2 regions of the Variovorax sp. PAMC26660 genome follow, and region 2 is predicted to be linked to the other one. Evidence: riboswitches for the same ligand, from Rfam matches in the RefSeq annotation. Region 2 holds a riboswitch; the other holds the start of a gene.

Region 1 (14,959 bases), 3.2 Mb from region 2:
CGCCGCCCATGACGCTGATGCGCGCGTTGGGCCACATCCAGAGAAAGCGCGGGCTGTACGCACGGCCGCACATGCCGTAGTTGCCGGCGCCGAAGCTGCCGCCGATGATGATGGTGAACTTGGGCACGTTGGCGGTGGCCACGGCCGTCACCATCTTGGCGCCGTGGCGCGCGATGCCTTCGTTCTCGTACTTGCGGCCCACCATGAAGCCGGTGATGTTCTGCAGGAACACCAGCGGGATCTTGCGATGGCAGCACAGCTCGATGAAGTGCGCGCCCTTCTGCGCCGACTCGGAAAACAGGATGCCGTTGTTGGCGATGATGCCCACCGGCATGCCTTCGATCTCGGCGAAGCCGCAGACCAGCGTGGCGCCGAAGCGGGCCTTGAATTCATGGAACTCGCTGCCGTCGACGATGCGCGCGATGATCTCGCGCACGTCGAAGGGCTTGCGCGTGTCGGTGGGGATCACGCCGTACAGTTCTTCGCGCGGGAATGCCGGTGCGCTCACCGCGGGGTGTGCAGCCGGCAGTGGCGTTGCCGCCTTCGCATTGAGATTCGCAACCGCCGTACGCGCCAGCGCCAGCGCATGCAGGTCGTTCTGCGCCAGGTGATCGGCCACGCCCGACAGCCGCGTGTGCACGTCGCCGCCGCCCAGGTCTTCGGCCGTCACCACTTCGCCGGTGGCCGCCTTCACGAGCGGCGGGCCGCCCAGGAAAATCGTGCCCTGGTTCTTGACGATGATCGACTCGTCGCTCATTGCCGGCACATACGCGCCACCCGCCGTGCACGAGCCCATGACCACCGCGATCTGCGGAATGCCCTGGGCGCTCATGTTGGCCTGGTTGTAGAAGATGCGGCCGAAGTGGTCGCGGTCGGGGAACACCTCGTCCTGGTTCGGCAGGTTGGCGCCGCCCGAGTCCACCAGGTAGATGCAGGGCAGGCGGTTCTGCTCGGCGATTTCCTGCGCGCGCAGATGCTTCTTCACCGTCAGCGGGTAGTAGGTGCCGCCCTTCACCGTCGCGTCGTTGCAGACGATCATGCAGTCGACACCGTTCACGCGGCCGATGCCGGCGATGATGCCGGCGCCCGGCGCCGATTCGGCCCCCTTGCCATCGAGGTACATCGCATGCGCGGCCAGCGGCGCGATTTCAAGGAACGGCGTGCCCGGGTCGAGCAGCTCGGCCACGCGGTCGCGCGGCAGCAGCTTGCCGCGCGCGGTGTGCTTGGCGCGTGCGGCCTCGCCGCCGCCCTGCTCCACCTTGGCGAACTGCTTGTGCAGGTCGTCGACCAGCGCACGCATGGCTGCGGCGTTGGCCTGGAAGTCGGCCGAGCGGGCGTTCAGTTTGGTTTCGATTTTGCTCATGCTGTCTTTTCTTGCTTAAGGCCGAGTTGCTCGGTCATGGCATCGCGGATCTTGAATTTCTGGATCTTGCCGGTCACCGTCATCGGGAATTCGGTGACGAACTGGATGTACTTCGGCACCTTGTAGTGCGCGATCTGGCCTTTGCAGAAGTCGCGGATCTCGGTATCGGTGGCAGTCTGGCCGGGCTTGACGATGATCCAGGCGCACAGCTCTTCGCCGTACTTCCTGTCGGGCAAGCCGACCACCTGCACGTCCTGCACCTTCGGGTGGCGGTACAGAAACTCTTCGATCTCGCGCGGGTAGATGTTCTCGCCGCCGCGGATCACCAGGTCCTTGATGCGGCCGACGATGTTGACGTAGCCCTCGGCGTCCATGGTGGCGAGGTCGCCGGTGTGCATCCAGTGTTCGGCGTCGATGGCTTCGCGCGTGCGCGGCTCGTCTTCCCAGTAGCCGTGCATCACCGAGTAGCCGCGCGTGCAGAGTTCGCCCGACTGGCCCGTCGGCATGACCGCGCCGGTCTCGGGGTCGATGATCTTCACCTCGAGGTGCGGCTGCACGGTGCCCACGGTGGACACGCGTTTGTCCAGCGGCGTGTCGGTGCTGCTCTGGCAGCTCACCGGGCTGGTCTCGGTCATGCCGTAGGCGATGGTGATCTCGCTCAGGTGCATCTGGTCGACCACGCGCTTCATCACCTCGGTGGGGCACGGCGATCCGGCCATGATGCCGGTGCGCAGCGTCGACAGGTCGAACTCCTTGAAGCGCGGATGGTCGAGTTCGGCAATGAACATCGTGGGCACGCCATGCAGGCCGGTGCACTTCTCGGCCTGTACGGTTTCGAGCACGGTGAGCGGATCGAACCCGTCGTTCGGGTACACGATGGCCGAGCCGTGGGTCAGGCAGGCCAGGTTGCCCAGCACCATGCCGAAGCAGTGGTACAGCGGCACCGGAATGCAGAGCTTGTCGATGGGCGACAGCTTCATGCATTCGCCGATGAAGAAGCCGTTGTTCAGGATGTTGCGGTGCGTGAGCGTCGCGCCCTTGGGAAAGCCCGTGGTGCCGCTGGTGAACTGGATGTTGATGGGGTCGGTGGACTTCAGCGTCTTCTGGATCTGTGCGATGCGCGGATCGGCCGCATCGCCGCTTGCGAGCAGTTGGCTGAAGCGCTGCATGCCCGGCTCTTCCACACTCGCAGCCGCCTTGCCGTCGATCCAGAAGGTGTGCTGCAGCAGCGGCAGGCGCTTGGGGCCCAGCTCGCGCAGCATGCCCAGGTAGTCGCTGGTCTTGAACTGCGCCATCGTCACCAGCGCCTTGCAGCCGACCTTGTTGAGCGCGTATTCCAGCTCGGAGGTGCGGTACGCGGGATTGATGTTGACGAGGATCAGGCCGACCTTGGCGGTGGCGATCTGCATCAGCACCCACGGCACGTTGTTGTGCGACCAGATGCCGACGCGGTCGCCGGCTGCGAGGCCGAGGTTCAGCAGCGCGCTGGCGAGCTTGTTCGATTCGGTCTGCAGCTCGCGGTAAGTGAAGCGCTGGCCTTCATGGCGGCTGATGAGCGCTTCGCGGTCGGGTTGCTTTTCGACCATGTCGTCGAAGAAGTCGCCGATGGGTTGCTCGATGAGGGGGACGTCGGTGGCGCCTTTGCCGTAGCTCTCGGTCAGTGCTGCTGCAGTCATTTCCATTTCCTTCCTTGTCTCCTTGTCTGGCCCCTTCCCCTTCCGGGGGAAGGTTGGGATGAGGGCAAGCGGCGCTGGTTGGATTCAGTGCCTCATCGAACGCCGCTTGCCCCCACTCCTGCCCTCCCCCGGAAGGGGAGGGAGAAAAACAGCTCAGGCCGTTTCCGCGAAAAGCTCGCGACCGATCAGCATGCGCCGGATCTCGCTCGTGCCCGCACCGATCTCGTACAGCTTGGCATCGCGCCACAACCGCTCCACCGGAAAGTCCTTCGTGTAGCCCACGCCGCCCAGCGCCTGGATCGCCTCACCGGCCATCCACGTCGCCTTCTCGGCCGAATACAGAATCGCGCCGGCTGCGTCCTTGCGGAAAGTGCGCGCATGGTCGTTGCGGTCGCAGGCCTTGCCCACGGCGTACACGTAAGCGCGCGTGGCTTGCCAGGTCGAGTACATGTCCGCCAGCTTGCCCTGCATCAGTTGGAATTCACCGATGCTCTGGCCGAACTGCTTGCGCTCGTGCACGAAGGGCAGCACCGCGTCCATGCACGCGGCCATGATGCCCAGCGGGCCGCCTGAGAGCACCGCGCGTTCGTAGTCGAGGCCGCTCATCAGCACCTTCGCGCCCAGGCCTTCACCGCCCAGCACGTTTTCTTCCGGCACTTCGCAGTTGTCGAAGAACAGCGGATAAGTGTTGGAGCCGCGCATGCCCAGCTTGTCGAGCTTGGTGCCGGCCGAGAAGCCCTTGTAGTTCTTCTCGACGATGAAGGCCGTCATGCCGCGCGCGCCCATCTCGGGTTCGGTCTTGGCGTAGATGACCAGCGTGTCGGCGTCGCCGCCGTTGGTGATCCACATCTTGCCGCCGTTGAGCACGTAGTAGCCGTTCTTCTTCTCGGCCTTGAGCTTCATGCTCACCACGTCGGAGCCGGCGTTGGGCTCGCTCATGGCCAGCGCACCGACGTGCTCGCCGCTCACCAGCTTGGGCAGGTACTTCTTCTTCTGCGCATCGCTGCCGTTGCGGTGGATCTGGTTCACGCACAGGTTGGAGTGCGCGCCATACGACAAGCCCACCGAGGCCGAAGCGCGCGAGACTTCTTCCATCGCCACGATGTGCGCCAGGTAGCCCAGCTCGGTGCCGCCGAACTCTTCCTTCACCGTCATGCCGTGCAGGCCGAGTTCGCCCAGCTTTTGCCAGAGGTCGTGCGGGAACAGGTTGTCGCGATCGATGTCGGCGGCGCGGGGGGCGATCTCGTTCGCGGCGAAGTCCTGGATCGCGCTGCGCAGCGAGTCGATGGTGTCGCCCAGGTCGAAGTTCAGGCCGGGATCGTGCATGTGTGTTGTCTCCTCTGAAGGGGTCGGCGCGCAGGACTGCCCGCGCTGGATGGCGCTTGAAAGATCGCAGCTTACGCCTCGTGGCGCCGCAATTGGCGCCACAATGGTTGCAAATTGCGCCACGCCTGACCCGCCGAACCATGTCGTCCCCATCCTTCCTGAGGCCCGCCCGCGCCGTCACCCCGATGGCCTTTGTCCGAGCTATCGTGCAGGGCTATGCGCGCTATGAGGTCGATCCGGCGCAGGCCCTGCAGGCGGCACAGATCACGCCGCGTGAACTGGCCCGGCCGGGCGCACGGGTAACAGCCGCCCAGTTCGAGGCGCTGTCGGAACACGCCATGCAGGAGCTGGACGACGAGGCGCTCGGCTGGTTCTCGCGACGGCTGCCCTGGGGCAGCTACGGCATGCTGTGCCGCGCGTCGCTGACCTCGCCCGACCTGGGCGTGGCCATCAAGCGCTGGTGCCGCCACCACCGCCTGCTGACCGAAGACATCGGCCTCGCGCTCGAAGTGGCGGGCGGCGTGGCCACCTTGCGCATCACCGAGAACCGCGCGCTGGACGACGCCTTCCGCGAGTTCTGCCTGGTGACCAGCCTGCGCTTCATGCACGGCTACATGTGCTGGGCCATCGACTCGCGCATTTCGCTGCGCAGCGCGACCTTTCCGTTCGCAACGCCGCCGCACAGCGACGCCTATGCGCCGATGTTCACGCCGGAGGTGCGCTTCGACGCGCCGCAGGCGAGCATCAGTTTCGACGAGCGCTACCTCGCCCTGCCGCTGCAGCGCGACGAACGCGCGTTGCGCACCATGCTCAAGCGCGCGCTGCCGCTGACCATCCTGCAGTACCGGCGCGACCGCCTGCTGGGGCAACGAGTGCGCGAGCTGCTGCGTTCGCGTGCGAGCGAGGCGACCACGGCCGAGGCGCTGGCCGGGTTGCTCAACGTATCGGGCCGCACGCTGCACCGCCAACTGCACGAGGAAGGCACGTCGCTGCAGACGCTGAAGAATGAAGTGCGCCACGAGCTGGCGGTGGAGCAGCTGCGACGCACCACACGTCCGATCAAGCAGGTGGCGCTGGCGGTGGGGTTTCGCAACGAGAAGAGCTTTTCGCGCGCGTTCCTGCAGTGGACGGGGCATGCGCCGCGGGACTTCCGGCAACTCGGGTTGTAGTTAGGCGCTTGGTTGACGCTCTTGTTCAGGGCGCGTGCGAATGACACCAGGTGCTCCCCTCCGCGAATGTCCCCCGCTTCGCTCCTCCTTTATTTCGCTGCGGGGAGCACCTGGTGTCATTCGCACAGGGACACGCTGCTGGTGTACTGCTGATCAACGACTGCCCTGTCCAGCGCTCGCGCCGATACGGGGCTCTTTTTCGCGAAATAAAGGAGGAGCGAAGCGGGGGACATTCGCGAAAAAGAGCACCGTGTCGGCGTGGGCGTCGCCCTGAACAGCACCCAGCAAAGCGTCACGCGCCAAAGGGAACCGCACAGCCCTTCGACAAAGAACAAAACTCCGAGACCTGCCAAGCAAACTCTTCCGCAAACGCGTCGGGGTCCGACAAGGCATAGGCGCCATACGCGTAGACCGTGGCGTACGCGGCGTACTCCGCCGCCTGAAGCGCATGCCCCGTCACCGCATGGAACACGGCATAGGTCGCGGAAACGGCCGCATGCGCCGACGCATCGATGGAGGCCGAGCCCGGGTGGCTGCGCGCGACAGTTGCCATTCGTTCCTGCACCCGCGCCAGCGCCTGTGCATCGCAGCGGCCTTCAAGGAAGGCGCCGAGCGTGTCCAGCGCATCGATGGCCTCCGGTGCTTCCAGCAGGTGCCGCACGCGCTGTACGCACGCAAAGCCGAAACGCAGGCGCAACGGCATCTGGCGCTCCGACTGGAGATCGACCTCCACGGCCAGCCGCTGCAGCTCTGCGTTCATGACCCCGCGACGCTCCGCATGTGGCCCAGCACGTCCGGGTTGACCACGTTGGTCGGGTGACCTTCGGCGAAGGCCGTGATCTGCTCGAAGACATCGGAGAACTGCAGGTCGTATTCCTCGCGCGTCACGTAGCCGATGTGGGGCGTGCACACCACGTTGGGCAGGGAGATCAACGGATCGGCTGGATCGGTGAGGGGTTCCGTTTCGTAGACGTCCACCGCCGCCATCGCCGGACGCCCCGCCTGGAGGGCTTGGACCAGCGCACCGGGTTCGACCAGCCCTGCGCGGCTTGTGTTCACAAGGATCGCGCTGGGCTTCATCAGTGCGAGGTCTTCGCGTCGCACGATGCCCCGAGTGCCGGGCACCAACCGCATGTGCAGCGAGATGGCATCGCATTCCCGAAAGAAGGCGTCACGGTCCGGCGCCGGCTGCCGTCCATCCGCAAGGGCACGCTGCAGCGAATCCGGCCGCGCCCACACCAGCACCTTCATGCTGAAGGCTTCAGCGTAACCCGCCACGGTGGCGCCGATGCGGCCGTAGCCATAGATACCCAGCGTCTTGCCACGAAGCGTGGAGCCCACGCCGGCCTGCCAGTCGCCCCGCTGCAGCGACGCCATCTGCTGGGGAAGCTGCCGGGCCGCGCACAGCAGCAAGGCCCAGGTCAGCTCGGCCGCCGCATACGACGGGGTGCCCGGATGCAGGTCCGACGACACCACGATGCCGAGCCGCGTGCAGGCCTCGATGTCGATGTGCGGGTACACGCTGCGCTGGCTGATCAGCCGCAGCCGGGGCAGGCGCTCCAGCAATGCAGCCCTGAGCGCGGTGCGCTCGCGGATCAGCACCACCGCGTCGGCATCGGCGAGCCTGCGCGCGAGCACATCAAGACCATCGACATGGTCGTTCCAGACCGCGACCTGGTGACCATCCAGCTTGCGAAAGCAAGGCAGGGTGCGCAAGGTGTCAAAGTAGTCGTCCAGTACCGCGATGTTCATCATGAACGCGGATTCTGGACGCGACAGGCGCCCGTGAGAAATGAATTTATCTGAGCAATTGCGTCCAGATTTTCATGAAAGCAGCAGGCGCTGCGACGCGCGATGTGCGTGCGTCAGGCTGGCTGCGAGATCGACGCCAGCGCGTCCGCAATGGACTGGCTGTCTTCGGGACGCACCAGCTTCGCGACCTGCTGGCCGTCGCGCATGAACACCAGCGTGGGCCACAGCCGCACGTTGAACGAACGGCCCAGCGGGCGCCCGCTGCCGTCTTCGACCTTGATGCGTGGAATGTCCGGGTACTTGGCAAAGGCCTCGGCAATGTTCGGCTGCGCGGCCTTGCAGATGCCGCACCAGTTGGTGCCGAACTCCACGACGGCAGGGCCCTTGAGGGCGTCGATCTCCGTGCGGTCGGGTTGCTCGGTCTTGTACTCGGATGTCATGGGGCTGGCTCCTGTTTCGGGTCTGTCGTCGACGCGGCCGTCGGTCGCGTCATTGCACCAGAAACTCAGGCTGCCTGCAGCCGGTAGGCCGATAGCAGCGCGGGCAATTCGGCCATGTCGCTGAACACCTTCACCGCGCCCACGCTCAGCAGTGGCCCGGGGCCGCTGTGGCCGGATTCGCCGGTGCTGTAGCCGAACACCGTGGCGCCCGCAGCCACGCCCGCCATCGTGCCGGTGACCGTGTCTTCGACGATGGCGCAACGGCGCGGGTCGACGCCGAGGGCTTCGGCGGCGGCCAGGTACACGTCGGGATGCGGCTTGGAGTGAGGCATTTCGTGCCCGCTGAAAATGCGCCCCTGGAAGCAGTCGAGCAGCCCGACCTTGGCCAGTTGCAGCTCGACCTTGTGGCGGTCGGCGCCCGAAGCGCAGGCGATGCGCCCCTTGAGCCTGGTGTGGATTTCACGAATGGCGGCAGGCGCATTGGGAATCGCGACCAGGTCGCGCTCCAGGGCTTCGTTGCGGCGAGCCCGGAACGCCTTGAGCCATTCCGGCGTGATCGCGAAACCGGTCTTCGATTCGATGAGCGCGGCCTCGTCCTTCACGGCCTTGCCGGTGAAGGTGTTCATCGACTCTTCGGTCGTGATGTGCCAGCCCAGCTCGCCCAGCATTTCGGCAAGGACGCGGTTGGTGATGGGCTCGGAATCCACGAGGACGCCGTCGCAGTCGAACAGGACTGCGGCAAAAGGAAATGGAGTCATTGCACTGGGGAGGTTCGGGGGAGTGGCCCCATGGTAGCAATGACCCCGGCGCCGCCAGGGCGCCCGCTCAGGAAACCGAACGGATCGGGATGTACATCTCGCCACCGCCGGCCATGAATTCCTTCGACTTTTCCTCCATGCCCGCCGCCACGGCCGCAGCCTCGGCCACGCCCTTTTTGGCCGCGTACTCGCGCACTTCCTGCGTGATCTTCATCGAGCAGAACTTGGGGCCGCACATCGAACAGAAATGCGCCACCTTGCTCGAATCCTTGGGCAGGGTTTCGTCGTGGAATTCGCGCGCCGTGTCGGGGTCCAGGCCCAGGTTGAACTGGTCTTGCCAACGGAACTCGAAACGTGCCTTGCTCAATGCGTCGTCGCGCGAGCGCGCACCCGGGTGCCCCTTGGCCACGTCCGCCGCATGCGCGGCGATCTTGTAGGCAATGATCCCCTGCTTCACGTCGTCGCGATCGGGCAGGCCCAGATGCTCCTTGGGCGTCACGTAGCACAGCATCGCGGTGCCGGCCCAGCCGATCATCGCGGCGCCGATGGCGCTGGAGATGTGGTCGTAGCCCGGCGCGATGTCGATGGTCAGCGGCCCGAGCGTGTAGAACGGCGCCTCGTGGCAGTGCTTGATCTGCTCGTCCATGTTGGCCTGGATCATGTGCATCGGCACGTGGCCCGGGCCTTCGATCATGGTCTGCACGTCGTGCTTCCACGCGATCTTCGTCAGCTCGCCCAGGGTGCGCAGTTCGGCGAATTGCGCTTCGTCGTTGGCGTCCGCGCCGGAGCCGGGACGCAGCCCGTCACCGAGCGAGAAGCTCACGTCGTACGCCTTCATGATGTCGCAGATGTCCTCGAAGCGCTCGTAGAGAAAGCTCTCCTTGTGGTGCGCGATGCACCACTTGGCCATGATCGAGCCGCCGCGCGACACGATGCCCGTCATGCGGTCGGCCGTCAGGTGAATGAACGGCAGGCGCACGCCGGCGTGGATGGTGAAGTAGTCGATGCCTTGCTCCGCCTGCTCGATCAGCGTGTCGCGGAAGATTTCCCAGGTCAGGTCTTCGGCCACGCCGCCCACCTTCTCCAGCGCCTGGTAGATCGGCACGGTGCCGATGGGCACGGGGCTGTTGCGCACGATCCAGTCGCGCGTGGTGTGGATGTTCTTGCCGGTCGACAGGTCCATCACGTTGTCGGCGCCCCAGCGGATCGCCCACACGAGTTTTTCGACCTCTTCCTCGATGCTGGAAGTGACGGCCGAATTGCCGATGTTGGCGTTGATCTTGACCTTGAAGTTGCGGCCGATGGCCATCGGCTCGACTTCGGGGTGGTTGATGTTGGCCGGGATGATCGCGCGGCCACGGGCCACCTCGTCGCGCACGAACTCGGGCGTGATGATGCGCGGAATGCTCGCGCCCATCGGGTTGCCGGCCACGCGCTTGGCGCGCTCTTCATTGGCGAGGTATTCGGCCATCCACTCGCGCTTGCCGTTTTCGCGCAGCGCCACGTATTCCATCTCGGGCGTGACGATGCCGCGGCGCGCGTAGTGCATCTGCGTGACGTTGGCGCCCGACTTGGCGCGGCGCGGCGTGCGCTGCAGGGCTGCGGCACCGGCGCGCAGTTCGGCCAGGCGCTGGGCGTCGTGGTCCTGGGCGTGCTTCAGGCCTTCGTCCAGCGCCTGGTGCGAGCGGCCTTCGTAACTTTCGGTGTCATTGCGCTCGATCACCCAGGCGCCGCGCACGTCGGGCAGGCCGCGGCGCACGTCGATCTCGACCTTGGCGTCGGTGTACGGGCCCGAGGTGTCGTAGAGCGACACGGTCTCGCCGTTGGTGAGCAGCACGTCGCGCACCGGCACGTTCAGGTCGGGCCGGCTGCCCGGAATCAGGCACTTGTGGGACGCGGGAAAGGGCTCGCGCGTGAGCGAGAGCAAAGAGGTGAACTTGTCGGGGGCATTCATCGGGGCACTCCTTGTTGAGGGAAAGGGTGCTCCGCAATCGCTCGGTGGGCCTTCGGGCCGTCACGGAAGGGGGGGGTGACGGACGGACCGAAGTCAGGGAGTGCAGCTCTTCTTACGCCGGTATGACCCGGATCAAGTTCGCGGGTCGGCTGCTTTGCCATCTCAGCACACCACTTGTGTGCACCCCGGAGCGAGGCCGATTGTGCGAGCCTCGGCCCGGTGCGTCAACCCAGGGGCTGCTGCAGGTCGCCTTCGAGGTAGTACCAGCGCTCGTCTTCCCGTACGAAACGGCTGCGCTCGTGCAGGCGCGTGGCGGCGCCCGTGGCCGCGCTGCGCTGGCGCGCAACGAACTCGACCTCGGCATGGTCCGCGTCCAGCACGGAGCGCGAACGGATGTCCAGCCCCAGCCATTTGACGCCCGGCTCGAACTCGATCGAGGCCGGCCGTTTCGACGCATGCCAGCTGGCGAGCAGGTATTCGGCCCGCTCCAGCACGAAGGCCGAATAGCGCGAACGCATCAGCGATTCGGCGTCGGGGGCGGGTGTGTTCTCGAAATCGTCGAGGTAGCGGCCACAGCACAAGGCGTAGCCGATGGGCTTGTCGCGGCGGTCGGTGCGACCGCAGGGGCAAGGTCCGGTGGTGGGATCGATGGCGCTCATGAAGACCGCTATTGGAACACCTCGCGGGCGAGGTGCCGATGGGGCAAGCCCGGAGCCAGGGTGAATCGACATTCAAACGGGGCCGTTGAATGTCGATTCACCCTAGGCCCGACGGCTGCCAGCGATGGCTTCCTGCAGGGCCTGTGCCTGCGCAGGCTTGTAGATCAGCGCATAGCCCGCGCGCTCGACTTCGGCCCGCGTTGCATGGGCGGTTTCACCCGTGAGAATGACCACGCTGCGCACCTTGCCGACCGCCTGCAGGGCCTGCGCGGCGGCCAGCCCCGAGAGGCCGCTGCCCAGTCGCAGGTCGCTCAGCATCAGGTCGAACACACCGCCGTGCTGCAGGGCCTCGCGCGGGTTGGAAGCCAGCGCCACTTCGTGGCCCCAGCCGCACAGCAGCGAGCGCATCGCCTCGCGCACGGGCTGCTCGTCGTCGAGCACCAGGATGCGAACGGGCGACAGGTCCGCCCCGGGCTCGGCCGGCGCATCGGCCACGGCGACGTCGGCATCCACGGGCGACGCCACCGCTTCTTCAAGCTCCAGCGAAAAGGTGCTGCCACGGCCCGGCGCGGTGCGCACCTCGATGCGCGAGCCCATGACCTGCGCCATGCTCGCCACCAGCGACAAGCCCAGCCCGAGGCCGCGGCTGCGGTCGCGCCCCGGGTTGTCGACCTGGAAGAACTCCTCGAACACCTGCTCCTGGTGCTGCGCCTCGATGCCCAGGCCCGAGTCGCGCACCTCGATGCGCCAGGCAGGCACGCCATTGCGCGGATGCTGCAGCCGCCGTGCGAACACGAAGACCGTGCCGCTCGGCGTGTACTTGATGGCGTTGTCGATCAGGTTGCCCAGCACCCGCGCAAGCATGCGCGCATCGGCCCGTACCACGGCCTCGGTCGGGCGCACGCGCAGTGCCAGCCCCTTGGCGTCTGCCAGGGCCCCGAAACGCCCGTGCAGCGACTCGAAGACCGTGTCCAGGTACAAGGGCTCCAGCCGCACCGGCGCAACGCCGCCGTCGAGCTGCGCGATGTCGAGCAGCGCGTCGATGGAACCACGCAGCGCATCGACGCTGTCGCGCATGAAACGCAGGTTGTCGGCACTGGGCGCGGTGCGGGTGTTGAGGGCGTCCACAAAGATCGCCAGCGCATGCATGGGCTGGCGCAGGTCATGGTTGGCGGCCGCGAAGATGCGCGCGCGCTGCGCCGCCAGGTGCGCGACGTGGTCGAGCTGGCGCGCCAGCGCATCGGCCAGCCGCGCCTTCTCGAAGCCAGCCTCGATGGCGCCCACGATCAGCCGGTTCTGCTTGCGCGCGTAGTAGAGCGCGGCAAACATCTGCGAGACCACCAGGCAGCCCATGATGAGCTGCACGCTGCCCGGCTCGACCACCAGCCGCAGCGCCATGCCCATGAACATCGGCACGCTGAAGCACACGGCCGCCAGCCACCACTGCGCCAGCGCCGCAATGACGACGCCGGAAACGCCGCTGATGAAAAAGTACATCAGCAGGATCAGCGCGAGGTTGTCGTGCGGAAAGAACAGCCACGGCGCCAGTGCCCAGATCAGCCCCGGCACCAGCATGCGCAGCTCCAGCCGCCGGCGCGTCTGCACGGCCGTGGCAACCTCGATGCTGGCCGGGTCGAAGCGGCGCAGGTGGCGGTGCCGCTGCCACTGTGAGGTGTGCACGAGCACGCCCCAGACCAGCGCGCCCGGGTCGCCGGTGAGTACGAGAAAAGTAATCCAGAAGATCGCGGCGACCGTGGCCGCCATCAGCGGCGTGTCGAAGGTATCGATCACGAAGGCCCGCGCAAGGCTCTGGTCGACCAGCGGATTCGCATTGGGCGACTCGACCCAGTAGTCGCGTATGCGCCGCAGGACCACTCCCAGGAAGGGCTTGCGGACGGGGCTGGAAGGGGATGAGGGCATGAGCAGAAGCCGGCCCATGATTTTGCGCGTATTGCATGACGCCGGGGTACCCACCCGGACATCCACCATTGGCGCGGCGCTTGCTAAACGTTAGCCTTACTCCGGCACATGAAAGAGCGAGGCGGCGATGTACCTGACAGGCTCTGAACAGCACGCGCTGCGTGGCGTTTTCACGCTGCTGGCGCAAGACCGCGACGAACGCGAGACCCGCGAGCGCCTGGGCTGGGCGCTGCTCGACCTGCTGCATGCGGACCAGTTCGCCTCCTTCGTGTGGGATGCGGACAGCGGCAGCTTCGGCGCGCGCGTGGCGCTCAACATGGACCCCGCCAACCTCGATCGCTATGCGCAGTGGCACCAGCACCATGACCCGATCACCTTCGTGCTGCAGTCGCACCGCCGCGCCACGCGCGTGACCGACGTGATGCCGCAGCGCGCGTTGATGCGCACCGCGTTCTTCACCGACTTTCTCTCGCGCGACGGACTGCACTGGGGCATGAACCTGCATGCCTTCGAGGGCGAACGGGCACTGGGCGACCTGCGCATCTGGCGCCGCAAGGGACGCGGCGATTTCGGCGATCACGAGAAGGCGCTGCTCGACCTGATCGAGCCGGCCTTCGCGGGCGCGCTGCAACGTGCGCAGCGCACGGCGGCTCTTGCGCTGCCCTCCCCTCGCGATGGGCGCGAAGCCGCCTGGACCTTGCTGAGCGCACGCGAACAAGAGGTCGCCTGTTGCGTGCGCGAAGGGCTGACCGACAAGGAGATCGCGCGGCGCATGGCGGTGGGCGTGCCCACGGTGCGCACCTACCTGCGGCGCATCTTCGACAAGCTGGGCATCGAGCGCCGCTCGGCGCTGGCGGGCTGGGGCACGCCAGCGCGCTGACCCATCACTTCGGCGCAGGCAGGCGGCCGAGCACGCCTTCGATGGCCAGGCCCACGGCCAGCAGTTGGCGGTCGCTGCCTGCAGGACCGTCCAGCTCCAGCCCCACCGGCAGGCCGCTGGTCGCGCCCAGGCCCGAAGGCAACTGCACGCCGGGAATGCCGGCATTGCTGCCCGGGTCGGTGTTCTGGATCAGCGCACCGAAGTTCTCGGGGCTGCTGGCTTCGGGTGCGGCCGCCAACGCCACACGCGGCACTGTGGGGAACACCAGTGCGTCGAGCCTGTTCTTCGCGAAGGTGTCGCGGTAGAGCTTCTGCAACGCAGGCCGGGCAACGCGCATGGCGTTGTCGTAGACCGGCTTTGCATCGACCACGCCATTCGGTGCCGGCAGCTTGCGCGGGATCACGAAGGCGTCGAAGGTGCCCTTGACGTCGGGGCTGGCGATGCCGGCCGCGAGCTGTGCGATGTCGATGCCGGTGCGGTACTTCGCAAGGTAGGCCGCCATGTCGTCGTGCGCCTCGTAGAGCGCGAGCGGAAAGCCGATGGCACCGTTCAGTTCCATCAGCTTCGGCATCTCCACATCCACCAGCGTGACGCCGGCCGCGCGCAGCTTGGCCAGTGCGGCATCGGTGGTGGCGCGCGTGTCCGCATCGAGGTTCGCGTAGAAGGCTGGCACCACGCCGAGCCGCACGCGCTTCAGGTCGGCGGGCTTGAGCGGCACGCCACCGGCGATCACGCGGTCGAGCAGCGCGACATCGGCCACCGACTGCGCCATCGGCCCTGCCGTGTCGCGCGTGTGCGAGATCGGTGCGATGCCCTGCTGCGAATAACGCCCCATGGTGGGCCGCAGCGACGCGCAGCCGTTGAAGGCGCAAGGAATGCGCACCGACCCGCCGGTGTCGGTGCCCAGCGCAGCCGGTGCCATGCGCGCACCGAGCGCAGCGCCGTTGCCCGACGACGAACCGCCTGCGATGCGGCTCGCGTCATAGGCATTGCGCACGCCCACCTCGGGCCCGGTCTGGAACGCCGGGTTGTAGCCGGTCACGCCGAAGGCCAGCTCGTGCA
Region 2 (14,959 bases):
CAAGGCCGTGCCGCTGCAGTACACGACCACCAGCACCCGCCTGCACGAGCTGCTGGGCGTGACCGTTCCGCGCTAGGCAATTGCCGCCAGCAGCGGCCGGTATTCACCGATGAAGCTGCCGATGGCGTCAACGAAACGATCGATGTCCGCATCGGTCACCGGCAAAGACAGCACGATGAAGCCGCGCGGCGAGGCATAAATGCCCTGGCCGATCAGGTGAAAAAACAGCAGTTGCCGCAGGCGCCCGTCGACCGCCGCCAGGTCTTCGGAGCGCAAGACTTCGCCCTTCACGAAATGCGCGTTCATCAGCGAACCCAGGCCGGTGAACTGCATGACCACGCCCTCTTTCGCACACAACGCGTTGAGGCGCGCGCGCATGGCGTCACCCCGGTCGGCCAGCGCGCCCGCCGCCTCGGACGTGAACAGCTTCGTCAGGCCCGCATACCCAGCCGCCATCGTCATCACGTTGTTGTTGAAGGTGCCCGAGTGCGCGAGCGACCCCGTGCGCGGGTCGAACAGCGCCATCACGTCGCGGCGTCCACCGAATGCGCCGAAAGACATGCCGCCGCCGATGTACTTGCCCAGCGTCGTCAGGTCGGAGCGAATGCCGAGTTTGTTCGCCAGGCCGTGCGGCGCCAGGCGTGAGGTCATGACTTCGTCGAAGACCAGCAGTGCACCGACACGCGTGGCCTCGTCGCGCAGTGCCTGCAGGAAGTCGAGACGCCCCGGAATGCAGCCACTGGCCCCTTGCATCGGCTCGATCAGGATGGCCGCGATTTCCGGCCCGTGCGCGTCGATCTGCTCGCGTGCGGTCTGCGCGTCGTTGTAGGGCAACACCAGAAAGTCGAAAGGCACTGTCGTCGGCAACGGCTTCGCGCCGAACCCCAGCACGCCGCCGTGATAGCCACCGGAGAACACCACGATCTTGCGGCGCCCCGTGAAATGCAGCGCCGCGGTGAGCGCCATCAGGTTCGCCTCCGTGCCCGAGTTGGTGAAGCGCAATTGCTCGACCTGCGGAAAGCGCTCGCAGATGACTTGGGCGAGCTTCCCTTCGAGCAGGTTGTGGCCCGTGAGGTTGATGCCGCTCTTCATCGCCTCGATGACGGCATCGCGGATCTCGGGCGCCGAGTGGCCGTAGACGCCGGCCGTGTATTCGGCGATGAAGTCGGCATAGCGGTGGCCGTCTGCGTCCCAGAGCGCAGCACCCTCGCCTTTTGCGATGGTGAGAGGGAACGGTGCGTAGAACAACACCGAGCGGCTGTTGGCGCCAGGCATGTAGCGCGCTTGTTCCTCGAACTGGCGCAGGCTCACCGGGTTGCTCTCGGTGAACTGCCGGTGCGCCTTCTCAAGGGCCTTGTTGATCGCGGTGTCGGTCATGGAAGATGTCCTCTCGATGGTGGTACGTCCGGGCGTTTGCGGCGCATTTAATTGATCAATGCTCAATTAATATTATTTATACGATTAATTGATCGCCTGCACAATGGCGGCTTCCATGAAGAAAACACCTGCCAAGCCCCCGCCCAGGACCGCCGGTCGCCCAGCAGGCGGCGCTGCGTTGACGAAGCAGCGCATCGCCGAAGCGGCGCTGGAATACATCGACGAATTCGGCCTCGGCGCCTTCAGCATGCGCGAGATCGCGACGCGGCTGGGCGTCTATCCGGCCACGGTGCACTGGCATGTGAGCACGCGCGAAGCGCTGCTCGCCGAGGTGGCCGCCACGGCGATGGCCGAAGTCACGCCGTCAGCGGGCAAGCTGACGTGGCAGGCATGGATCGCCGAACTGTTCCGCCGCTGCCGCGCCACCGTGCGGCGTCACCCGAACGTGGCGCAATTGCTCGGCGCCCAGTTGGTGTCGAACGGCAGCCTGCCGACCGAGCTTGTCGAGGGCGTGCTTGCGGCTCTGATCGAAGCCGGCTTCGAGGGCGAATCGCTGCTGGAGGCCTACAACTGCGTGATCGCGGCCATGCTGGGCTTCGTGACGATGGAGTTCTCGCCCCTGCCCTCCGACAACACGCAGGCCTGGGCCGAGGAACTGCGCGAACGCGTCCACACCATTCGCCCGCTCGACCACCCGGTGCTCACGCGCCACCTGCCGTTGCTGGCCAACAAGGCCTTCATCGTGCGCTGGGACAACGGCACGACAGTGCCGCTGGACGGCAGCTTCGAGCGGCACGTGCAGATCACCATCGACGGATTGGAAGCTTTCGCCAGCAGGGTCATCAGGACTGCGTAGGCTCCAGCAGCTCGTAGAGCACCATCCGCGTCTGCCGCCCGCGCAGTTCCACCAGTTCCTCGATGCGGCGCGTGGCGAGCCGCCCTTGCAGCCCCGCGAACGTTTCCTCGGAGAGCAACGTGCGCGTGCCCAGTTGCTTGTTGGTGCCTTCGATGCGGCTCGCCACGTTGATCACATCGCCCAGGGCCGTGTACGACAGGCGATCGCTGGAGCCGAGCACACCCGCCACCGCGAGACCCGTGTGGATGCCGATGCGTGTGCGGAACTCGTGCAAGCCCTCGTCGCGCCACTTCTGGTTGAGTTCGTTCATCTCGGCGTGCAGTTCGAGCGACGCGACGCAGGCTTGGTACTCCGCATCCGGCAGGTCTGCCGGCGCCCCCCACAGCACCATGATGCCGTCGCCCATGAACTTGTCGACCACGCCACCGTGCCGTGCGAACACGCCTGTGGCGAGGTTGAAGTACTCGGTCAACTGGCGCATCAGCACATCGGCTTCCATCGATTCCGAAATAGTGGTGAAGCCTTCCACGTCGGTGAACATCGCGGTGATGCGGCGCGGCGCCCCACTGGGCGCGAGCGTGTGGCCATCAGCAATGAGCTGCTTGATCACATCGACCGGCACGAACTTGCTGAAGGCCTTGAGGCTGCGCGCGGAATCGTCCAGCGCCTGGTTGAGGTGCTGGATTTCCAGCACCCGGCTCTTCTCGAGCGGCAGGTCGTCAAGTTCCAGCCGCCCGATGCGGCGGGCGGTGCGCGAGAGGTTTTCGATCGGCGCGGTCACGAGCTTCGACAGGCGCAGCGAAATGAAGAGCGCGATGGCAAGAAAGCTCAACGTGAGCAGCAGCGACCAGAGCACGTTGCGATGCAGGCCGCCGAGCAGCGCGTCTTCGGGCTCCCAGCTCACGAGCCGCCAGCCCGTGCCCGCGATGAGCGATGTCTGCACCCGGTAGCGCGCTCCCTCATGGTCAAGGGTGAAGGCCGTGTCTTCGGTCCAGCCCCGGCTGCCGTTGGCCAGCATGTGCGCGTGCAGCGCGCCGAGCACGCCACCTTGTGGATCTTCCAGCACGCGAACGACGTGGGGCTGGTCGCCACGTGCGATCACGTGGTGGTCGGCGCTCAGCAACGCGCTGTTGCCATGGCCGGTGCCACCGAACAGCCGGACCAGGCTGGAGAGATGGCCCAACGACACGTCGGCGGCCACCACCAGCGTCTGGGGCGCGCCTTCGTCGTCGCGTCGGTGGCTCGGCCGCGCGTGGCTGACGCCGAGTTCCTTCTCCGCTGGCAGCAGGAAAGGTGCGGTCCATACCGCGTGCCGCGCCTTCTCGGCTTGCAGGTATTCGCCGTCCTTCGTCGGGTCGTCGTCACTGCGGAAGGCCTCGATGCGGGTCGTCGCATAGCGCTGCCTCGGGTCGCTGTCGCCGTCTGAATCGGGTGGCTGCTTGTATTCCCACGTCTCGGTGCTGAACGTCGGATCGCGCAGGACCTGCCGCACGGCTGGCACGGGCTGGCGCAGCGCCATCAACTGGTGGCCGTCGTCGCTGGTCACGCCGATGCTGTCGAGCTCGGGCGTCTGCTCCAGCGCGGTCCAGAGCAACTCTGCGGTCTGGTCGCCGTCTTGGCCCGCCGGATGCAGGCTGGGCGTGTGGGCGATGGCGCGCACCAACGCTTCTGTCTTGGCGAGGAAGGCCAGCACGTTGTCCTCGACCCGGTCGTGGTTGACCTTGTGCGCGGACTCACCCACCCTCGACACCAGCCGTTCCGCTGCCCAGTAGCCGAAAGCCACCAGCAGCAGCGATTGCACCAGCGCGACGGCGCAGATGATGGTGCCGACATCGACCCTGAAGCGCCGCATGCGCGTTCGCGAAGTGTTGTCGGAGCCGACCGGCAAAGGCCCTGCCATGTCCGAACGCCTGAAATCATCATCTGCCATACGGTTTCCCTCCCGCGCATTGAAACGCGCCCTTGTTATTGGCCTTGATTTTCTCCCGTTCGCAGCATGGCCATGGCACGCGCGGCGATGCACTTTCCGGCAAGGGATAAAATCCTCCCCGCGCCGCAGTTCGCTGCAGTGCATTGCTAGGGGTGTCGAGCCGGAATCCGTTCCGGGGCTGACTGAGAGAGTCCCTTTGAACCTGACTGAGGTAATCCTCGCGCAGGGAAGCTGGTCCGGCGGCCTGTCGCGTTGTCTCGCGCGACGGCCGAGCCGCTGGAGCCTCGCCCACCTGCCAAACCTTTTGCACTGGAGCAAACGGATGGCACACGACGACAACAACGAATCTTCCCGCGCCAACGAGGCGCTCTCGCCGCTGCCCGCGTCGAAGCGCGTCTTTGGCTGGCATGACCATGCCTCGCTGTGGTTCAGCCTGGGCGTCGGCCTGCTGGTCATGCAGATCGGCGCCTACTTGGTTCCGGCAGTGGGCACGCGCGACGCGGCCATCGCGATCGTGCTGGGCTCCTGCCTCGGCGCCGGCCTGCTGGCCTGGACCGCGCGGCTGGGCTGCGAAAGCGGACTGGCCAGCGCCGGCCTGATGCATGCCACCTACGGCAGCGCCTTCGCGCGCCTGCCGGTGCTGCTCAACATCGTGCAACTGGTGGGTTGGACCACTTTCGAGCTGGTGATCATGCGCGAGGGCACGCAGGCCATCGGCCAACTGGCTTTCGGCCCGTCGCTCGGCTCCTTTTGGGGCGGCGTGCTGACCACGCTGCTGTGGGGCGCGGTGTTGCTGGCGCTGCTTGCGGGATCGATGGTCAAGCTGGTGCGGCGCTTCGTCAGCCGATTCGGCCTGCCGCTGGTGGTGCTGTCGTTGCTGTGGCTCAGTTGGCAGTTCGCGACGCGGCTGCAGGCCAAGGGGCTGGACGCCTTCTGGGCGCGGCCGGGCGACGGCAGCATGGGCATGTTCGGCGCGCTCGACCTGGTGATCGCGATGCCGGTGTCATGGCTGCCGCTGGTGGCCGACTATGCGCGGCACGGCAAGCGCAGCACGGGTGGTCTGGGCAGCGCGTTCAGCGGCACCTGGATCGGCTACGCGCTGGCCAATATCTGGTGCTACGCGCTGGGCGTGATGGTGGTGAGCGTGGCCGAACCGGGCGTCAGCCTCGTCACCGCGCTGCTGCTCGCACAGGGCGGGCTGGTGGCGCTGGGCCTCATCCTCATCGACGAACTCGACAACGCCTATGGCGACGTCTACTCGGGCTCGGTCTCCACCCACAGCCTGCTGCCGCGCTGGAGCGTGCGGCGCTGGGGCCTGCTGCTGGCCACGCTGTGCATTGCACTGGCGCTGGTGCTGCCGATGCACACGCTCGAACCTTTCCTGCTGCTGCTGAGTTCGGTGTTCGTGCCGCTGTACGGCGTGATCCTCGGGCGCCTGGGCAGTGGTCAATCGGTGGTGGCTACCGGCACGCGCCAGGTCGACTTCGGCGCGGCGCTGATCTGGATCGCGGGCATCGCGGCGTACCACGCCCTTGCCAAGTGGGCGCCCCAGTTGGGCTCGGCATTGCCGACGCTGGCCGCGACCTTCGTGCTTGCGTGGCTCAGCCGCCCGTCGCGGGCAGGCGGTACGTCGGCACTGGCGCAAAGCCGTGGTTGAGCGGACCATGGCCCGCGCCGATCTGCACGTTCGCGCCGGCGGCCATCGCGCCGAGGATGTACGTGCGCGCCTTTTCGACCGCCTCGGGCAAGGCCAAGCCCAGTGCCAGGTGCGCCGCGATGGCGGACGACAGCGTGCAGCCGGTGCCATGCAGGTTGCGGCTTGCGATGCGCCTCGAGGCCAGGCGCTTGCGAGCGCCATCGGACTGCAACAGCACGTCGACCACATCGTCGCCCGGCAGATGGCCGCCCTTGAGCAGCACGGCCTTCGCGCCGAGCGCCAGCAGTTCGTCGGCGGCGCCATCGAGCGCATCCACCCCGTCAATGGCATGGCCGATCAGCAACGCAGCCTCGTCGAGATTGGGCGTGACGACCAACGCGCGCGGGAACAGCTCGCGCACCAATACCTGCACGGTCTCCGCGGCGATCAGCCGGTCGCCGCTCGTGGCGACCATGACCGGATCGAGCACCACGTTCTTCAATTGATAGCGGTCGATGGCCCAGGCCACGACCTCCACCACCTCGGGCGTATGCAGCATGCCGAGCTTGACGGCATCGACGCCGATGTCCTCGATCACCGCCTGGATCTGCGCCTTCAGAAAATCGGGCGGCACGCCGTGAATGCCCGACACGCCCAGCGTGTTCTGCGCGGTGAGCGCGGTGATGGCCGTCATGCCGTAGCAGCCGAGGGCCGCGAAGGTCTTGAGATCGGCCTGGATGCCGGCACCGCCGCCGCTGTCGGAACCGGCGATGGAAAGCACGCGTGCGTAGCGCTGGGGAAGTCCTTGGGTCATACGGAAAATTATCGGCGACCTGCCTTGCATTTCTCCCTCCCCTTCCGGGGGAGGGTCGGGGTGGGGGCAAGCGGCGTATCTATTGGGCGCTCTGCCTGCCCCCATCCCAGCCTTCCCCCAGAGGGGGAAGGAGCAAGACCATGAGCCTGCCATTTCAATCAGTCGCCATCCTCGGCGCGGGCCTCATGGGCCGGCTACTGGCGGTTTCGCTGGCGCAGGCTGGCTGCAAGGTCGACCTGTACGAAGCGGGCAGCGCCGACGCCGAGGGTGCGGCCGCGCGCGTGGCCGCAGCCATGCTCGCGCCGCTGGCCGAATCGGCCGTGGCGCCGGTCTCGGTCGTGCGCATGGGGCAGCACGCGCTGTCGCGCTGGCCCGAACTGCTGGCCTCGCTCGCACAGCCCGTGTTCTTCCAGCGCGAAGGCACGCTGGTGCTCTGGCACCGGCAGGATGCGGCCGAAGCCTCGCGGCTTGCGCGGGTGCTCGCCACGACTGGCGCGCAGGTCCCCGAACTCGCGCCGATGCAAACGCTCGACGCGACAGCCATCGCCGCGCTCGAGCCTTCGCTGGGCCAGCGTTTCGCGCAGGGCCTGTTCCTGCCGGGCGAAGGCCAGCTCGACAACCGCGCCCTGCTTGCATCGCTGCTCGCCACCTTGCAGGGCAGCCCGAACGTCGACCTGCACTGGCAATCACCTCGCGCACTGGCGGACTTCTCACCCGGCCAACCGGGCCAGCCCGACTGGGTGATCGACTGCCGCGGCCTGGGCGCCAAGCCCCAGTGGCAGGCGCTGCGCGGCGTGCGCGGCGAGGTGATCCGCGTGCATGCGCCCGAAGTGACGCTGCAGCGCCCCACGCGCCTCGTGCATCCGCGCTATCCGCTCTACATCGCGCCCAAGCCCGGCAACATCTTCGTGATCGGCGCGACGGAGATCGAGTCGGACGACATGTCGCCCGCCAGCGTGCGCTCCACGCTGGAACTGCTGAGCGCCGCCTACGCCGTGCACAGCGGTTTTGCCGAAGCGCGCATCGTGGAGATCGCCACGCAGTGCCGTCCCACGCTGCCCGACAACCTGCCTGCCATTCGCCAGCCGCAGCCGCGCGTGCTGCAGATCAACGGCCTGTACCGCCACGGCTTCATGATCGCGCCCGCCCTGCTCGACGCCACGATGCAGTTGCTCGCGCACGGCCACGCCACGCTTGCGCGCAGCTTCGGCATGGAGACCTCCGACAACGCATGACGATGAACATCCTGATCAACGACAAGCCCTTTGCGCTGCCCGACAGCGCCACGCTCACCGACGCGCTGGCCGCATTGAATGCCACGCCGCCGTTTGCGGTGGCCGTGAACCGCGAGTTCGTGCCGCGCTCGGCCTATGCGGCGCGCACGCTGCAACCCGACGACCGCATCGAGGTGATTCGCCCCGTGACGGGCGGCTGAACGAACGATGGAGACAACACCCATGACGAACAACACAAACGATCCGCTGGTCCTCTACGGCGAGACCTTTCAAAGCCGGCTGCTGCTCGGCACCGCGCGCTACCCATCGCCCGACCTGCTCGAAGCGGCGGTGAAGCGCGCGAAGCCCGCGATGCTGACCGCGTCGCTGCGCCGCCAGACAGCGAATCAGGGCTCGGGCAACAGCGACCTCGGCAACGGCTTCTGGGAGCTGCTGCGCAACCTGGCCGTGCCGGTGCTGCCCAACACCGCCGGCTGCCACAGCGTGCAGGAAGTGGTCGCCACCGCGCAGATGGCGCGCGAGCTGTTCGACACGCCGTGGATCAAGCTCGAATTGATCGGCGACGACTACACGCTGCAGCCCGACACGCTGAATCTTGTCGATGCCGCATCGCAGCTGATCCGCGACGGCTTCAAGGTGCTGCCCTATTGCACGGAAGACCTGGTGCTGTGCCAGCGGCTGGTCGACGTCGGTTGCCAGGCCGTGATGCCCTGGGCCGCGCCCATCGGCACCGGCCGCGGGCCGATCAACCCTTACGCACTGCAAGTGCTGCGCGACCGGCTCAAGGTGCCGATGCTGGTGGATGCGGGCCTCGGTCTTCCTTCGCATGCCTGCCAGGTGATGGAGTGGGGATACGACGGCGTGCTGCTCAACACCGCCGTCGCCCTGGCGCAGGACCCGGTTGCAATGGCAGGCGCTTTCGCCGATGCCGTGCAGGCGGGCCGCACCGCCTGGCGCGCCGGCGCCATGGCTGCGCAGGATGCGGCGCAACCCAGCACGCCGGTGCTCGGCACGCCCTTCTGGCACCACGCGCCATGAGCACCGCCCCAGACGCCCGCGCCATTGCGCACGCCATCGTCGCAGCCCACGGGTTGCGCTTCGGTGCCATCACCTCGGCGCCCGTCAGCGCGCCGAACTTCTCTTCGGACGATGCGGTCTATCGCGGCGCCAAGCAGGCCTGCACAGCCCTTGGCTTCATCGAGATCGATGCGGAATGCCTCGCCCACGCCTGGCGCGCACAAAGCGAGCGGCTGAGCCAATTCGATGCGGCGCTGTGGCCCGACAGCCCTGTTGATTTCGGCCTGCGGCCGTTTCCGCCCGCTGCACGCGACGATGCTTTTCCGCCCTGCCCCGAACGGCTCGGCCTTTACGCTGTGCTGCCCGATGCAGCATGGGTCGGCCGCATGGCGCGCGCCGGCGTGCCAACCGTGCAGTTGCGCTTCAAGTCCGACGACGCGGCAGCCGTCGAACGCGAAGTGCAGGCGGCTGTCGCAGCGGTGCAGGGCACCGGCGCCCTGCTCTTCATCAACGATCACTGGCAAGTGGCCATCGCTGCGGGTGCCTATGGCATTCACCTTGGCCAGGAAGACCTCGATGCGCTCTCGCCTGAAGAGCTGCAGCAGTTGCGCGCTTCCGGCCTGCGCCTGGGTGTCAGCACCCATGGCTACGCCGAGATGGTGCGCGCCGACGCCGTGAGCCCGAGCTATATCGCGATGGGCGCGGTGTACCCGACAACGCTCAAGCGGATGGCGACCGCACCCCAGGGCGTGGCCCGGCTTGCGGCCTATGCGCGCCTGCTGCGCGGCTATCCGCAGGTCGGCATCGGCGGCATCGATGCCGTGCGACTGCCCGAGGTGCTGGCCACCAGCGTCGGCTCGATCGCTGTGGTGCGCGCGCTGGTCGCGGCCGAAGACCCTGAGGCCACGGCCGCGCAATGGATGGCGGCCATGAGCGCCGCTGCAGGCAACTGAACAGAATGAACCAACGCCACCCCTCCCTTTCGTCCATCCAATCGCTCTCACCCGTCTCACGTGCAATTGCCGTTGTGCTTCTGGCAACGGCTTGCAGCGCACACGCGCAACAGGCTTCGCTGCCCGAAGTCACCGTCAATGAAGGCGCTGCTGCACCGCAAGCAGAGATCAGCGGCTTCGGCGACGTGCCGCTGCGCGAGCTGCCGATCTCGGCGACGGTGATCGACAGCAAGCAACTGCGCGCCAGCGGCGCACGACGGCTGGCAGACCTCACGCAGTTCGATGCCTCGGTCACCGACGCCTACAACTCCGCCGGCTATTGGGACTACCTGACGGTGCGCGGTTTCGTGCTCGACAACCGCTTCAACTACCGGCGCGAAGGCCTGCCGATCAGCGCGGAGACATCGATCCCGCTGGACAACAAGGAACGCGTCGAGATCCTGCGCGGCACCAGCGGCATCCAGGCCGGCACCAGCGCGCCAGGCGGGCTGGTCAACTACGTCGTCAAGCGGCCGACCGAGCAGGACCTGCGCGTCGTGCGCATCGAAACCACCAGCCGTGGCAGCGTGCTGGGCGCCATCGACCTTGGCGGCCGCTTCGGCGAGAACCGCCAGTTCGGCTACCGGCTCAACGTGGCGAGCGAAAACCTCAAGCCGCTGACGCACGACCTCGACGGCAACCGCAACCTGTTTTCGCTCGCAGCCGACTGGCGCATCACGCGCGACTCGGTGCTGGAGTTCGAGATCGAGCAAAGCCACAAGACACAGCCGAGCCAGAACGGCTACAGCCTGCTGGGCCATGTGCTGCCTGCACCGGTCGACCCGCGCATCAACCTCAACAACCAGCCCTGGTCGCAGCCCTCGGTGTTCAAGGCGCTGACGGGCACCGTGCGCTTCAGCCAGGCGATCAACACCGACTGGCGCTGGAGCGCGCAGATCGGCCAGCAGCGCCTGAAAAGCGACGACCGCCTGGCCTACGCCTTCGGCTGCGGCGCCGAGGGCAACTACGACCGCTATTGCTCCGACGGCACCTTCGACGTCTATGACTTTCGCAGCGAGAACGAGCGCCGCACGCTGACTGCGGGCAGCCTCAACCTCAAGGGCAACGTGATGACCGGCAGCGTGCGGCACGAGCTGGGCTTCGGGCTGCTGCAAAGCCGCGTGCGCAACCACTTCCAGAATCAGGCCTACAACTACGCGGGCACCGGCAACATCTGGGCCACGGCCATGGTGCCGCCGAACCCGGACGCCACCACGCCGCAGACCAACCGCGACGAGCGCTCGACCGAACTCTCGGTGCAGGACGCGATCCGCTGGAACGACCGCTTCACCACCTGGCTCGGCGCACGCCACACGCGGCTCGACCGCAGCAGCATCGGCAACGACGGCTCGAATCCGACGGGTTACAAGCAGGGCGTGACCACGCCATGGGTCGCCGCCAGTTTCGCCATCCAGCCGGGGCTGCTCGCTTACGCAAGCTGGGGCCGGGGCATCGAGTCGCAGGTCGTACCCAACAAGAGTTCGCAGTACAGCAATGCCGGCCAGGCGCTGCCGGCGCTGCGCTCGCGCCAGTGGGAGCTGGGCCTGAAGGGTGGCAACGATGCCTTCAACTGGCAACTCGCGTGGTTCGACATCTCGCGGCCGATGACCAACCTCGACCTGTGCAGCGGTCTTTGCGAAGTGCGCAACGACGGCAGCGCGGTGCATCGCGGCCTCGAAGCCGGCGCGCAGTGGAACCAGGGGCCCTGGCGTGTCGGCGGCAGCCTCACGCTGATCGATGCGAAGCGACGCGGGAGCGTGGCCAATCCGGCGCTCAACGGCCAGTCGCCCACCAACGTGCCCAAGCAGGTGCTGCGCGCGCAGACGGCCTACCGCTTCGCATCGGTGCCGGGCCTCGAACTGGCGGGACAGCTTTCGTATGAAGGCCGCCGCAACGTGCTGCCCGATGGCTCGGTCACGCTGCCTTCATGGACGCGCGTCGATGCCGTGCTGCGCTACGACACGAAGATGCGCGGCGCCAATGCGACCTGGACGTTGGCGGTCGACAACCTGTTCGATCGGCGCTACTGGAAGGAGTCGCCCTATCAGTTCAGCCACGTCTATCTGTTCCCGGGTGCGCCGCGCACTTTGCGTCTCGGGTTGAGCATTGCGCTTTGAACATCGCGCACGCCGGAAATTTGGTGCGGCAATAACGCGTGGTTGGGAAGGCCCAAAAAACCACGCTATAATCTAAGGCTTGTTCCTCGATAGCTCAGTTGGTAGAGCGCCGGACTGTTAATCCGTAGGTCCCTGGTTCGAGCCCAGGTCGAGGAGCCACTACAAGCCGCAAGGCAACTGGATGCCCCGCTACTCAAACGTAGCGGGGCATTTTCATTTGCGGCTTCGCGACGCTCATGCATTGCCTCTCAAAAAAATGAAGCCGACTGGCCCGGAATCGACAATTTCATTGAATATAATTTAAGGCTTGTTCCTCGATAGCTCAGTTGGTAGAGCGCCGGACTGTTAATCCGTAGGTCCCTGGTTCGAGCCCAGGTCGAGGAGCCAAAACAAACCCCCGTGGTTCTTGGATGCCCCGCTACTCACAAGGTAGCGGGGCATTTTCTTTGGTGCTCTCGCCTATCGCGGCTGGAATGCGATCAGCCCCATGCCGACGAAACACACGGCGACGCCGGCAACGTCCCACGGCGTGGGTCGCATGCCATCGACGGCCCAGAGCCACGCGATCGCCACGCCGATGTACACGCCGCCGTATGCCGCATAGACGCGGCCCGCTGCTGCTTCATGCAGCGTCAGCAGCCAAGCAAAGGCCGCAAGGCTGATTGCTGCCGGCAGCAGCAGCCAGGCCGAACGGTCCTGCTTGAGCCAGAGGTACGGCAAATAGCAGCCGATGATTTCGGCGAGCGCTGTCGCGACATAAAGAAGAAAGGTCCGCATCCGCCGATTGTGCGGGCCGCTTCATGCGCATCCCTCTTTGCGCTTATCGGCAAGACACGTGAGGCCATTGCTTGATGGCCTCATCGGGCACACCTACACTCGTTCGAATGGTCTGCCCGTCCTCGTCCCGCAAACACCCTGCACGCACCGCCCTGCCCTTGGCAGCAGCCGGCCGCCGCGCGGGTGCTGTCGTTGCGGCGGCCACGACGGCCATCCGACGTACCTCCGCACTTTCCTGAGCCCGGCGGTCCGCTACTTCCCTTCTTGTTGCGCGAACCATTGACCGCCGGGCCCCCTCCGCGCGGTAGCGACTTCGCCTGTTCCACTTCACAGGGCGGCGTCGCATTCAATTGGAGTGCTTCATGCTTGCAACCATTCACGGGGAGCGCACGCTCACCGAACTCGACGCCGCCCGTCTCAACAAACTGAACGGCAGCCAGCTTCCGCCGGTGCTTGCGGATCTTCTCGATCTGGCGGAGGTCCTGCCATCGCGCGAGGTGCCTGCGGACATCGTGACGATGTACTCGCAGGTGCAGATCGAAGACCCGGCCACGCATCAGACGCAGAAGATCACCCTCTGCTACCCCGCCGATGCGGAGCCAGCGTCCGGCTTCATCTCGGTGCTCTCGCCCGTGGGCATCGGCCTGCTCGGGGTGAAGGCCGGCACGCTGGCCCGGTGGCAGATGCCCAATGGCGCGCAAGGTGCGGCGCGCGTGGTCGCGATTCTTTTCCAGCCCGAGGCCAGCGGCGACTACACGACCTGAAGCGCGGCGACGCGCCCACCGTGACACGCCTGTTTTAAAAAGTTTCCTGAGTAATAATCGCCACGCTCCGCTTGTCACCCCGGGCAGTTTTCTGTTCGGCGTCGCGGCTGGAGCGACCGAGGATCGGGTTGCCGGACACCCCGCACATCCCCGTTTCGGACACTGGTCAAGGAGCCCTCGCGGCAAAGGGCCATCGACCAGGCCATGCGCGCAAGACCATGACTTTCGGCACTGGTGTGCCGGACCCCCGGGTCGTATCGTCGCGCGGCCGTTGGCGGCGCGTCGGATCGGGAGGTCGTACAGGCCCCTGCAGTTCCCTCTTCGGTTCTCGACGCGTGATGCCCGCCACGGGCACCGCATTGTTTTCACTTGATAGATCGGGACATGGCTTTTTCTAAACTCTCTCTCGCGAGCGCACTCGCCGGCCTGCTGGTCCTTTCGGGCTGCCAGACCATGGACATGCAAATGGGCAGCCAGTCGGCCAAGACCGTCGCCACCGGCAGCGCGGCCGGCGCGGCCACCTCGGGCGAAAGCAGCCAGCTCGAGCGCTGCGACTCGCCGCTGGGCACCGTCTCGCTGATCGAGAACGTGAACGCCGGCTGGTACACGGTGCTTACCGGCGAATACAAGCTGCCGCCTACGGCCAACCTGCTTCGCCTGCTGGTGCAGCAATCGAACTGCTTCGTGGTGGTCGAGCGCGGCGCGGCCGGCATGAACGCCATGACGCGCGAGCGCGCGCTGATGCAGTCGGGCGAAATGCGCGGCGGCAGCAACTTCGGTCGCGGCCAGATGGTGGCTTCCGACTACGGCCTGTCGCCCGAGATCGTGTTCAGCAACAGCGACGCCGGCGGCATCGGTGGTGCGCTCGGTGGCCTGGTGGGTGGTGGCCGTGGCCGCGCACTGGCCCAGCTCGGCGCCAACCTGCAGACCAAGGAAGCCAGCGCGCTCCTGACGCTGATCGACAACCGCTCGGGCGTGCAGGTCGCGGCGGCCGAAGGCAGTGCGTCGAAGACCGACTTCGGCGGCTTCGCCAACCTGAGTGGTATCTCCGGTGCCGGCGGCATCGGCGGCTATACGCGCACCCCGCAAGGCAAGGTGATCGCCGCGGCCTTCATGGACGCCTTCAACCAGATGGTCCGTTCGCTGCGCAACTACAAGGCGCAGACCGTGCGCGGCCAGGGCCTCGGTGGCGGTGGCCGCCTGGGCGTGGACGGCAGCGCAGCGCCGTCGCAAACCTCGGCGCCGAGCACGTCCAAGGGACGCCGCAAGCAACAACAACAGCAGTAAGCCCACGGGTTCGCCGCCGGCCGACCCGCCACCTTTCTCTGCAGTTCAGAGGTGGCGGGTTTCTGCCGGCTGCTCGAACCAGTTGTTGTTGCGCCCGTCCATGTAGCGCACGGGTGCCGTCGCAAGCTCCTCCAGCGTCACGTCGTCCAGGCAGGTC

Evidence for each region. Region 2 has a riboswitch for thiamine pyrophosphate ahead of H7F35_RS27840 (purine-cytosine permease family protein). Riboswitches for the same ligand answer to the same signal wherever they lie in the genome.
Region 1: it holds a riboswitch for thiamine pyrophosphate, as region 2 does, so the genes downstream of both, thiC (phosphomethylpyrimidine synthase ThiC) here and H7F35_RS27840 (purine-cytosine permease family protein) in region 2, are expected to answer to the same signal.

What each region holds. Positions count from the first base shown of each region.
Region 1 is NZ_CP060295.1:1,687,411-1,702,369, forward strand. It holds gene H7F35_RS08090 (carboxyl transferase domain-containing protein) at 1-1,363, opposite strand, end outside; gene H7F35_RS08095 (AMP-binding protein) at 1,360-3,045, opposite strand; gene H7F35_RS08100 (isovaleryl-CoA dehydrogenase) at 3,193-4,365, opposite strand; gene H7F35_RS08105 (AraC family transcriptional regulator) at 4,506-5,534, shown strand; gene H7F35_RS08110 (putative immunity protein) at 5,827-6,294, opposite strand; gene H7F35_RS08115 (D-2-hydroxyacid dehydrogenase family protein) at 6,291-7,286, opposite strand; gene H7F35_RS08120 (thioredoxin family protein) at 7,400-7,726, opposite strand; gene H7F35_RS08125 (HAD family hydrolase) at 7,792-8,484, opposite strand; gene thiC (phosphomethylpyrimidine synthase ThiC) at 8,552-10,438, opposite strand; TPP riboswitch at 10,531-10,636, opposite strand; gene H7F35_RS08135 (YchJ family protein) at 10,663-11,097, opposite strand; gene H7F35_RS08140 (hybrid sensor histidine kinase/response regulator) at 11,200-13,017, opposite strand; gene H7F35_RS08145 (helix-turn-helix transcriptional regulator) at 13,145-13,897, shown strand; gene iaaH (indoleacetamide hydrolase) at 13,902-14,959, opposite strand, start outside.
Region 2 is NZ_CP060295.1:5,884,272-5,899,230, reverse strand. It holds gene H7F35_RS27860 (NAD(P)/FAD-dependent oxidoreductase) at 1-76, shown strand, start outside; gene H7F35_RS27855 (aspartate aminotransferase family protein) at 73-1,377, opposite strand; gene H7F35_RS27850 (TetR/AcrR family transcriptional regulator) at 1,493-2,233, shown strand; gene H7F35_RS27845 (adenylate/guanylate cyclase domain-containing protein) at 2,220-4,133, opposite strand; TPP riboswitch at 4,302-4,409, shown strand; gene H7F35_RS27840 (purine-cytosine permease family protein) at 4,486-5,820, shown strand; gene thiD (bifunctional hydroxymethylpyrimidine kinase/phosphomethylpyrimidine kinase) at 5,765-6,613, opposite strand; gene H7F35_RS27830 (FAD-dependent oxidoreductase) at 6,754-7,848, shown strand; gene thiS (sulfur carrier protein ThiS) at 7,845-8,048, shown strand; gene H7F35_RS27820 (thiazole synthase) at 8,071-8,886, shown strand; gene H7F35_RS27815 (thiamine phosphate synthase) at 8,883-9,818, shown strand; gene H7F35_RS27810 (TonB-dependent siderophore receptor) at 9,824-11,974, shown strand; tRNA gene H7F35_RS27805 (tRNA-Asn) at 12,058-12,133, shown strand; tRNA gene H7F35_RS27800 (tRNA-Asn) at 12,286-12,361, shown strand; gene H7F35_RS27795 (YnfA family protein) at 12,434-12,751, opposite strand; gene H7F35_RS27790 (GreA/GreB family elongation factor) at 13,114-13,515, shown strand; gene H7F35_RS27785 (CsgG/HfaB family protein) at 13,900-14,802, shown strand; gene H7F35_RS27780 (GFA family protein) at 14,848-14,959, opposite strand, start outside.